2 regions of the Variovorax sp. W1I1 genome follow, and region 1 is predicted to be linked to the other one. Evidence: predicted binding sites of a transcription regulator. Region 1 holds the regulator's gene; the other holds the start of a gene.
The links. The regulator LexA, encoded in region 1, represses DNA repair genes until DNA is damaged. The targets are predictions, from matches to a motif close to ACTGTATNNNNATACAGT.
Positions count from the first base shown of each region.

Region 1 (5,158 bases):
AGCAGCCAGCCGCCGAGCGCCGCGCCGACAGCCTGGCCGATGTAGATGCCCGAACTGTTGAGCGCGACGGAGCCAGGCGCGAGCGCGGGCGCAAGCCCTACGAGCCGCGCCTGCTGCGCCGAGTTGGTGGCGAAGCAGCCGATGCCCCAAGGCACGATCACCACCGCGAGCCAGGCGAGCGTGCTGGCGAACGGCCAGAGCAGCAGGCTCAAGGCGATCAGCGAGGACGTCAGAAGCACCATCCGGCCGGCGCCCACGCGGTCGATGTAGCGGCTGACCACCATGTTGCCGATCAGCCCGAAGGCACCGAACAGCGCCCACATCAGGCTCAGCGTGTTGGCATCCGCACCGAAGCTCTGCTTGAGGATCGGCCCGAAATAGCTGAAGAGCACGAACTGCCCCGAGCCCTGGAGCGCCGTGACTGAAACGATGCCCATCAGCACCGGGCTGCGCAGCACGCGAGACCACGCGGCGGCTGTGAGCGCGGCAGGCCGGATGCCGGTGGGCAGCGTGAGCCAGATCGAGGCGGCGCTGACGATGCTGAGCATCGCAATGGCCATGAAGGCCATGCGCCAGCCGAGGTGGCCGCCGATCAGCGCGCCGATGGGCAGGCCCAGCACCGAGGCCATCGACCAGCCGAGGAAGACGAAGGTGACGGCGCGGCCGCGGTGTTCCGGCGGCACGAGCATGCCGGCGCAGGCCGCGGCCTGGGGCGTGAAGATCGCCGGCGCAATCACCGTGAGCATGCGAACCGGCAAAAGCGCGGCGAAGCTCGGCATGAGCGAGGAGAGGGCGTGTCCGGCGGCGTACCAGAGGAGCGTGAGGGCCAGGAGTTGGCGGCGGTCCCAGCCCGCGACCAGGGCCGCCAGCAGCGGTGCGCCGAGGCACATCACGATCGCGGCGGCGGTGATCAGCTGGCCCGCTGTCGCAGCGGTGACAGCAAGCGATGTGCTGATCTCGTTGAGCGTGCCGGGCACCACCATCACGCCGGTGCCGATCACGAAATTGCCGGCGAGCAGCGCCCAGAGCGCGCCCCGGGGCGCAGGCCGGCTCATCGAATGACCTGCGCCTTCGGCTGCGAGATTCGCCTTGGGGCGGCCCGGCGGCTCATGAACTCACCGGCGGACCTGCAAGGCGCCGGGATTCACGATGTTGGTGGGATTGCCCTTGATGAAGCTCACGACGTTGTCGAAAGCCTGGCCGAAGTAGCTCTCGTAGCTGTCCTGCTCCACATAGCCGATGTGCGGCGTGCAGATGCAGTTCTCCAAGCGCAGCAGCGCGTGGCCCTGCAGCGGCGGCTCGCTCTCGAACACGTCGATGGCCGCGAGGCCCGGGCGTCCGCGATTGAGCGCGGCGAGCAGGGCATCGGCCTCGACCAGTTCGGCGCGGGAAGTGTTCACGAAGAGCGCTGTCGGCTTCATGCGCGACAGGTCTTCGAGGGTGACGAGGCCGTTGGTTTCCTCGTTCAGCCGCAGGTGCACCGAGAGCACGTCCGCCGCGGCAAAGAATTCGTGCCGGTTCTGCGCGACCTGGAAGCCGTCGGAGCGCGCCTTGGCGCAGCTTGCCTCTCGCCCCCAGATCACCACCTGCATGCCGAAGGCCTGCCCGTAGCGCGCGACCAACTGGCCGATGCGGCCATAGCCCCAGATGCAGAGCGTCTTGCCCTTGAGCACCGAGCCGAGCCCGAAATTGGGCGGCATCGAGGCCGACTTGAGACCCGATTGCTGCCACGCCCCGTGCTTCAAGTTGCTGATGTACTGCGGCAGCCGGCGCATGGCCGCCATGATCAGCGCCCAGGTGAGTTCGGCCGGTGCCTGCGGAGAGCCCGAGCCCTCGGCCACTGCCACGCCGCGCTCGGTGCAGGCATTGACGTCGATGTGGCCGCCGACGCGCCCGGTCTGCGAAATGAGCTTGAGCTTGGGCAGCTTTTCGATGAGCTGGCGCGAGATCTGGGTGCGCTCGCGAATCAGCACGATCACGTCGGCGTCTTTCAGGCGAACCGACAGTTGGCCGATGCCCTTGACCGTGTTGGTGTAGACCTTGGCCGCGTACGCGTCCAGCTTGGCGGCGCAGCGCAGCTTGCGCACGGCGTCCTGGTAATCGTCGAGGATCACAATGTTCATGGCGTGCCATTGTGCCTCGCAGCATTGGGCTGTCGCGCCGGTGAACGTTTGGATACCCACCCCGGGGCGCTTCTGGAGCGGCTCGCCGGGGGAAATGCCTCAGTGCAGGCGCGTGGAGCTGGGCGCGGTTTCAGCGGCTTCGAGCGCTGCCAGTCGGTCGAGCTCCGCACAGACATCGGCCATGCGGCCCGAGATCACCATGCGGCTGCGGTCCCGGCTTTTTCCGTCGATCACGCGAACTACACGCAGTGGGCGTGCCGGCGCGGTGGCGGTTGCCGTCGGTGCAGGCGTACCAGCGGTGCGCGTGGTGCAGGCGGGGCGCACGGCCACGTAGCGCAGGCCGGCGGCGGTTTCGTTGCTGTCCCGGTGAGGGGCACGGCGGGCGGGGATGAGGCGGCTTGCAAGCGATTGCAGCGGCATCCAGAAATCAGCGATGGCGAGGAGGGCGATTCCCATGTGAACTCCAAAAAAGTCTGAGGTTGAACACAGGCAGGATTTCTTGAATCGGCCGCGACAGGGTGATGGCGACTTCGCGCCATACGCCCGCCACCTGTTGCGGCCGGATGGGTGCTGCTGCAAGCAGGCCGTGAGGCCTACATCAGCATGGTGTTGCGGATGAGGCCGACCGCGAGGCCTTCGATTTCGAAAGGCTCGCCGGGCTGGACGATGATGGTCGGGTAGTCGGGGTTCTCGGCATGCAGCTCGATCACCTGCTTGTTGCGCTTCAGGCGCTTGACGGTGACTTCGTCGCCCAGGCGCGCGACCACGATCTGGCCATTGCGCGCTTCCTTGGTTGCCTGCACGGCGAGCAGGTCGCCATCCATGATGCCGGCGTCGCGCATCGACATGCCGCGCACCTTGAGCAGGTAATCGGGCTGGCGCTGGAACAGCGTGTTCTCGACGTAGTAGGTCTGGTCGACATGCTCTTGCGCCAGGATGGGCGAGCCTGCCGCAACACGGCCGATGAGCGGCAGCGCCAGCTGCGCCATGCCGGGCAGCGAGAGCGAGAACTGCCCGCCTTCGCGATGGCGCGTTTCGTTGAGCGAACGCAGCGCGTCGCCCTTGAGTCGAATGCCGCGCGAGGTGCCGCTGACAAGTTCGATCACGCCCTTGCGGGCCAGCGCCTGCAGGTGCTCTTCGGCGGCGTTGGCCGACTTGAACCCCAGCTCATTGGCGATTTCGGCGCGTGTGGGCGGGGCACCAGTGCGCGCAATAGCGCTCTGGATCAAGTCGAGAATCTGCTGCTGGCGGGCGGTAAGCTTCACGGCGAACTGCATATGTGGTTCCTTGCGGCACTGGCTAGATATCCAGTACCTGTATTTTTAACCAGTTTTTGGAAGTTGACAAGTCATGGCCAATTTGCCGTTGCCCGAAGTGCGTCGCGTGGTGGTTCTGGGCACCGGCGGGACCATCGCCGGAAGGGCCTCCAGCAGCGGTGACAACATCGGCTACACCGCTGGGCAAGTCGATGTGGCGGACCTGCTGGGCAGCATCGAGGCACCCGAGGGCATCGCGCTGCTGGCGGAGCAGGTGGCGCAGGTCGACAGCAAGGACATGGCCTTCGACATCTGGCAGAAGCTCGCGCAACGGTGCGTGCATTGGCTGGCGCAACCTGACGTGGCCGGTGTGGTGATCACCCACGGTACCGACACGCTCGAGGAGACGGCTTTCTTCCTTCATTCGGTGCTGGCACCGGCGAAGCCCGTGGTGCTGACTTGCGCGATGCGCCCGGCCACTGCGCTTTCGCCGGATGGTCCGCAGAACGTGCGGGATGCCATCGCCGTCGCGGCGACGGCGGGCGCCCAGGGCGTGACGGCGGTATGCGCCGGCACGGTCCACAGCGGGGTGGAAGTGCAGAAGGTGCACACGTACCGCCTCGATGCCTTCGCATCCGGCGATGCAGGGCCGATTGGCTACGTGGAAGAGGGCGCAGTGCGGCGCGTGAGGGAGTGGCCGACGTCGTCGTCATCCCAAGCGTCGAAGGCACTGAGCGCATCAGGACCTTGGCCGCGGGTCGAGATCGTCATGAGCCACGCTGGTGCGAGCGGCGCAATCATCGATGCGCTTCTTCGGGAGGGCGCGGACGAACCTGTCCGCGGTCTGGTCCTAGCCACCACCGGCAATGGCACCGTGCATCACGCGTTGGAAGCTGCGGCGTTCAAGGCGCAGGACGCGGGCGTTGCGGTGCTGCGCGCGACGCGCTGTACCAATGGCCGCATCCTGCCGAAGACCGATGACCGGCTGCGTGACGCAGGCGCGCTCACACCCGTGAAGGCGCGCATCGCGCTGATGCTGGAACTACTGGGGGATTAGATAGCCGCCCTGTCGAAGGGCGGCAGGGATCAGCTGCTCAATGCCGCCAGGGCACGTTGCGTGATTTCGTCGACTGTGCCGACGCCCTTGATCGCGCGGTACTTCGGCGCAGCGGCCGGATCGGCCTTGGCCCAGGCGGAGTAGTAGTCGACCAGAGGACGCGTCTGCTGGCTGTACACGTCGAGCCGCTTGCCCACGGTTTCTTCCTTGTCGTCCTCGCGCTGGATCAGGTCTTCGCCGGTCACGTCGTCCTTGCCTTCGATCTTGGGCGGGTTGAACTTGACGTGGTAGGTGCGGCCCGATGCCGGGTGCGAACGGCGGCCACTCATGCGTTCGATGATGTCGCTGAAGGGCACGTCGATCTCGAGCACGTAGTCGAGCTTGACGCCCGCGGCCTTCATGGCATCGGCCTGTGGAATGGTGCGCGGGAAACCGTCGAACAGAAAACCGTCGGCGCAGTCGGGCTGGGCGATGCGCTCTTTCACGAGGTTGATGATCAGGTCGTCGCTCACCAGTGCGCCTGCATCCATGACGGCCTTGGCCTGCAATCCGAGCGGCGTGCCGGCCTTGACGGCGGCGCGCAGCATGTCGCCGGTCGAGATTTGGGGGATGCCGTATTTCTGGCAGATGAAGGCCGCTTGCGTGCCTTTGCCCGCCCCGGGCGCGCCCAGCAAAATTAGTCTCATGGTGTCCTCGGACGGTTCTTAGATTTTGTGTCACGC
Region 1 is NZ_JAUSWZ010000001.1:3,036,841-3,041,998, reverse strand. It holds gene QFZ83_RS14195 (MFS transporter) at 1-1,055, opposite strand, end outside; gene QFZ83_RS14190 (D-2-hydroxyacid dehydrogenase family protein) at 1,116-2,123, opposite strand; gene QFZ83_RS14185 (hypothetical protein) at 2,223-2,579, opposite strand; gene lexA (transcriptional repressor LexA) at 2,717-3,400, opposite strand; gene QFZ83_RS14175 (asparaginase) at 3,474-4,436, shown strand; gene adk (adenylate kinase) at 4,466-5,122, opposite strand.

Region 2 (5,158 bases), 1.1 Mb from region 1:
GCTTCTAGGTATTTACCCTTGCGTACACGTACGTAGCAGCGCGACGGGCGGCTACGGACGACGGCACGGCGGCGGCGAAAGAGACTCCGGGGACAAGCTTCAAGCGGTCCCACGGGCCGCGCCCAGAGACAAGGACCTCCAATGACCGCCATCGCCAGCGCCGGTGCCTCCAGCCCGGACGCATCCGCCCCCGACACGTCTTCCACGCCCTACACCTTCGAGGAAAAGCGCAAGCGCATCTTCGCGATCTTCGCGGCCTCGTCGGGCAACCTCGTGGAGTGGTTCGACTTCTACGTCTACGCGTTCTGCGCCATCTACTTCGCGCCCGCGTTCTTTCCCAAGTCGGACCCGACGGCGCAGTTGCTCAACACGGCCGGCGTGTTCGCCGCCGGCTTCCTGATGCGCCCGATCGGCGGCTGGATCTTCGGCCGGCTGGCCGACCGCAAGGGCCGCAAGACCTCGATGGTGGTCTCGGTGACGATGATGTGCGTGGGCTCGCTGGTCATCGCCTGCCTGCCCACCTACGCCAGCATCGGCGCGGCGGCACCGGTGCTGCTCCTGGCCGCGCGGCTGCTGCAGGGCCTGTCGGTCGGTGGCGAATACGGCACCACGGCCACCTACATGAGCGAAGTGGCGATGCGCGGACAGCGCGGCTTCTTCTCGTCCTTCCAGTACGTGACGCTCATCGGCGGCCAGTTGCTGGCCGTGGTGGTCGTGGTGGTGCTGCAGCAGTTCCTGGACGACGCCGAACTCAAGGCCTGGGGCTGGCGCATTCCCTTCGTGCTGGGCGCGGTGGCCGCGGTGGTGGCGCTCATGCTGCGCCGCTCGCTCACCGAGACCGCCAGCACGGAGACACGCGCCGTCAAGGGCGCCGGCACCATGGGCGAACTGTTCAAGCACCACAAGCGCGCCTTCTTCATGGTGCTGGGCTACACGGCCGGCGGCTCGCTGATCTTCTATACCTTCACCACCTACATGCAGAAGTACCTGGTGAACTCGGCCGGCATGTCGATCAAGACGGCCAGCAACGTGATGACGGCGTGCCTCTTCATCTACATGTGCATGCAGCCGCTCTTGGGCGCGCTGTCCGACCGCATCGGCCGGCGCAGCAACATGCTGCTGTTCGGCGCACTCGGCGCATTGATCACCGTGCCCGTGCTGACCAGCCTGCAGAGCGTGACCAGCCCGCTCTTGGCCGGCATCCTGATCGTCGTGGCACTGGCCGTGGTGAGCTTCTACACCTCGATCAGCGGCATCGTGAAAGCCGAGATGTTTCCGCCCGAAGTGCGCGCGCTGGGCGTGGGGCTGTCGTATGCGGTGGGCAATGCCATCTTCGGCGGCAGCGCGGAATACGTGGCGCTGGGTCTGAAGTCGATCGGCCACGAGTCGTACTTCTACTGGTACGTGACGGCCATGATGGCGGTGGTGTTCGCGGTCAGCCTGCTGCTGCCGCGCCGCGCGACTTACCTGCATCACGACAAGTAAGAACAGAACACAGAAACGGCCTGATGCTCGAACGGCGCCGAGCGAAGGCCGCCACCGCGCGCAGATCCGCTAGAACAGGTTGCCCTGCCCCGCCGCCCCCGGCGGCCGGAACGCGGTGGTGTCCATCGGAATGCGCTCTCGATTGAAGCCCAGGCGATTCGTCGCTTTCTGGAAGCGCTGGTGGATCAGGTCGGCCCACAGGCCCGAGCCCTTCATGCGCGTGGCGAAATCGGCGTCGTAGTCCTTGCCGCCGCGCATCTCGTGGATGCGCGCCATGATGCGGTCCGCGCGCTGCGGGTAGTGCAGCGCGAGCCATTCCTTGAAGAGCGGCGCCACCTCCCACGGCAGCCGCACCACCGTGTAGAACGCGCTGCGCGCACCGGCCTCCCAGGCGGCTTCGAGCACGTGTTCCATGTCTTCGGTCACGAAGGGAATCTGCGGCGCCACGCTCACGCCCACCGGCACGCCTGCTTCGGCCAAGGTGCGGATGGTGCGCAGCCGCCGGTGCGGCGCGGCAGCGCGCGGCTCGAGCTTGCGGGCGAGTTCGCCGTCGAGCGTGGTCACGGTCACATACACCGCGGCGAGGTGCTCGGCCGCCATCGGCGCGATCAGGTCGAGGTCGTGCTCGACGGCGCTCGACTTGGTGACCAGCGCGAACGGATGCCGCACTTCCTGGAGCAACTCGATGACCGAGCGCGTGAGCCGCAACTCGCGCTCGATCGGCTGGTAGCAGTCGGTGGCGGTGCCGATGGCGATCTGGCTCGGCCGGTAGCTCTTGCGCCCGAGTTCGGCGCGCAGCACCTCGACGATGTTGCGCTTGGCGATGAGCTTGGTCTCGAAGTCGAGGCCGGGCGAGAGATTGAGGTAACTGTGCGTGGGCCGCGCGAAGCAATAGATGCAGCCGTGCTCGCAGCCGCGGTACGGATTGAGCGCGCGATCGAAGTAGATGTCGGGCGAGTCGTTTTCGGTGAGCACCGACTTCACGTCCTCGAAGCGCACCTCGGTCGCGAGAGGCATGAGTTCCCCGGCCTCGGCCACGCCCTCTTCGAGCGTGCCCCAGCCGTCGTCGAACGCGTTGCGCTCGTCTTTGGAGAAACGGTGCGCCAGCCGGGTGGCCGCACCTCGGCCTTTGATGATGTGAATGGGAACGGGGGATGCGGGTGGCATGGCAAATCCTCTCGATGAATTTACTGTGTATTCATACAGTATTTCACTATTCATCAGCGGCCGGTGATTTTTCTATTTCTCTATTGACAGAAATTCAGGAAATCCTAGACTCGACGCCATGGAACTCACAGAAATTCAACGCAAGTTCGTCGTCCACTGGGGCGAAATGGGCTCCATGTGGGGCGTCAACCGCACCGTCTCGCAGATCCACGCGCTGCTCTTCGCGCACGGCAAGCCGATGCACGCCGAGGAACTCTCCGAAACGCTGGGCGTGGCCCGTTCCAACATCAGCAACAGCCTGAAAGAACTGCAGGCCTGGAACCTCGTGCGCATCACCCACATCCTGGGCGACCGGCGCGACTATTTCGAGACCAGCGTCGATGTGTGGGAGCTGTTCCGCACCGTGGTGCGTGAGCGCAAGGAGCGCGAATTCGATCCCACCATCCGCGTGCTGCGCGAGCTGGTCTCCAGCCCCGATTTCCAGAAGGAACCGGCCGATGCGCAAGACCGCATCCGCTCCACCATGGAGCTCATGGACAAGCTCGCCACCTGGGCCGACGAGATGCTGCGGCTCTCGCCCGGCACGCTCGACAAGGTGCTGACGCTCGGGGCCAGCGTGCAGAAGTTCGTGCGCGGCGATGCGGCTCCCGCAGCACCAACCGGCAAAGGAGAAGACCCCGACGCGCACCACGCGAGCCTGCCGATGATCTGAGTTCTCCTTTTTTTGCCCATCTATTTCTGTTTTGACTGAAATATCGAGAGCGAAGAACACCATGAGCCGCCTAGCCGTTGCCGCGTACCCGCTGACCGTCTACTACGACGCTACTTGCCCGCTGTGCGTGGCCGAAATGGGCGCCATGCGCGCACGCGATGCGGCCGGCCGACTGAACCTTGTCGACTGCTCGCCCCCCGGCTTCGCTGCCGGCCCGGCCCCACGCGAGGCGTTGATGACGGCCATGCACGCGGTCGACGCATCCGGGCGCGTGCTCTCCGGCGTTGCAGCGATCCGCGCCTGCCGCGCGGCCGTGGGCATGCCGGCGGGAGGCGCACTGCTCGACCTGCCCATCGTCGGCGCGCTCGCCGACCGCGCCTATGCCCTGCTCGCACGCAACCGCTACCGGCTGCCGCGCTGGCTTGTCGCACGCCTCGCGGGCCGCGGCGCCATCGCGCCCACCACCTGCGCCGACGACCACTGCCGCTTCTGAACCGATCACGCTGTCACGCCCCCAGGGAATCACAAGAACCAACGCCAGAAGGACCCTCGATGCCCAACGTCTTCCAGCCCGACTTCCGCATGCCGTCCACTGCGACGCACGCACCCGTGAACACCACGAGCGCTCCGATCACGGCCGAGGACACGCAGGACTACTTCACCGAAGTCGCGGTCGACTACAGCGCTTGGAGCCCGAGCTACAACATGCACTTCGGCTTCTGGCGCGCGGGGCTCAACCCGCTGCGCCGCGAAGGCATGCTGGTGGAGATGAACCGTGCAGTCGGCCGCGCGCTGCGGCTCGATGAATCGCAACCCGCCGCGAGCCGGCAACGCCGCTGCGTGATCGACATGGGCTGCGGCGCCGGCGCCACCGCGCGCACGCTGGTCGGCGACGACGCATCGCTCTACGCGGTCACCGTCACCAACGTGCCCGTGCAGAACCGCATCGCCGCGCGGCTCGATGCCGCTGCCGGCGTGGCCGACCGCATGGCCCACATCGAAGCCGACTACACCCGCACCGGCCTGCCTGCCGCGCAAGCCGACGGCGCCTGGGCGGTGGAGAGCGCCTGCTATGCCGAAGGCACCGCCAAGGCCGACTTCGTGCGCGAGGCCGCGCGCCTGCTCAAGCCTGGCGCGCGGCTCGTGGTGGTCGATGGCTTCCTGCTGTGCAAGAACCCCGGCCGCATCGCCGCCTGGCTGCATCGCCTCTGGGCCGACAGCTGGGCCGTGCCCACGCTGGCCGTGCGCGACGACTTCACCGCGGCGCTGCGCGACAACGGCTTCGAGGACATCGAATTCAAGTCGCTCCGCTGGCGCGTTGCGCCGAGCGCGCTGCACATCCCGGTGCTGGCGACGCGCTTCACGCTGGCCGAACTCTGGAAGGCGCGCGGCAGGCTGAGCCCGTGGCGCCGCAAGCACATCGTCGCGAGCTATTGCGCGCTCGCGCTGGGCATGTTCTGGCGCGACTTCGACTACTGCATGGTGACCGCCAGACGCGCCGGCTGCTGAAAAAACAAAACACACGAGGAGAAGACGTTTCCATGAGCACCGAACCCGAAGAAAGCAGGCTCTCCGAGCTCGCTCCTCTGGACGCCCATCCGGACGAGAGGGAAGACAAACCCCGCCGCCGCATGCCCTTCGCGTGGTTCTGGCCGATCCTGGTCGGCGCGGCCGCCGCGCTCGTGCTGCGCATCGCCTTCAGCGGCGGGCCAGGCCGACCGTTCTCGGCGATGCTCGGTGCCTTCATCTACCTCGCGCCCGCCGTGTGCGGCGCCGTCACGGTGTACATGGCCG
Region 2 is NZ_JAUSWZ010000001.1:4,107,055-4,112,212, forward strand. It holds gene QFZ83_RS19280 (MFS family transporter) at 142-1,485, shown strand; gene QFZ83_RS19285 (PA0069 family radical SAM protein) at 1,555-2,652, opposite strand; gene QFZ83_RS19290 (GbsR/MarR family transcriptional regulator) at 2,771-3,364, shown strand; gene QFZ83_RS19295 (thiol-disulfide oxidoreductase DCC family protein) at 3,426-3,857, shown strand; gene QFZ83_RS19300 (cyclopropane-fatty-acyl-phospholipid synthase family protein) at 3,917-4,873, shown strand; gene QFZ83_RS19305 (SRPBCC domain-containing protein) at 4,906-5,158, shown strand, end outside.
Region 2: the regulator LexA is predicted to act here: its motif matches at 2,675-2,692, upstream of QFZ83_RS19285 (PA0069 family radical SAM protein).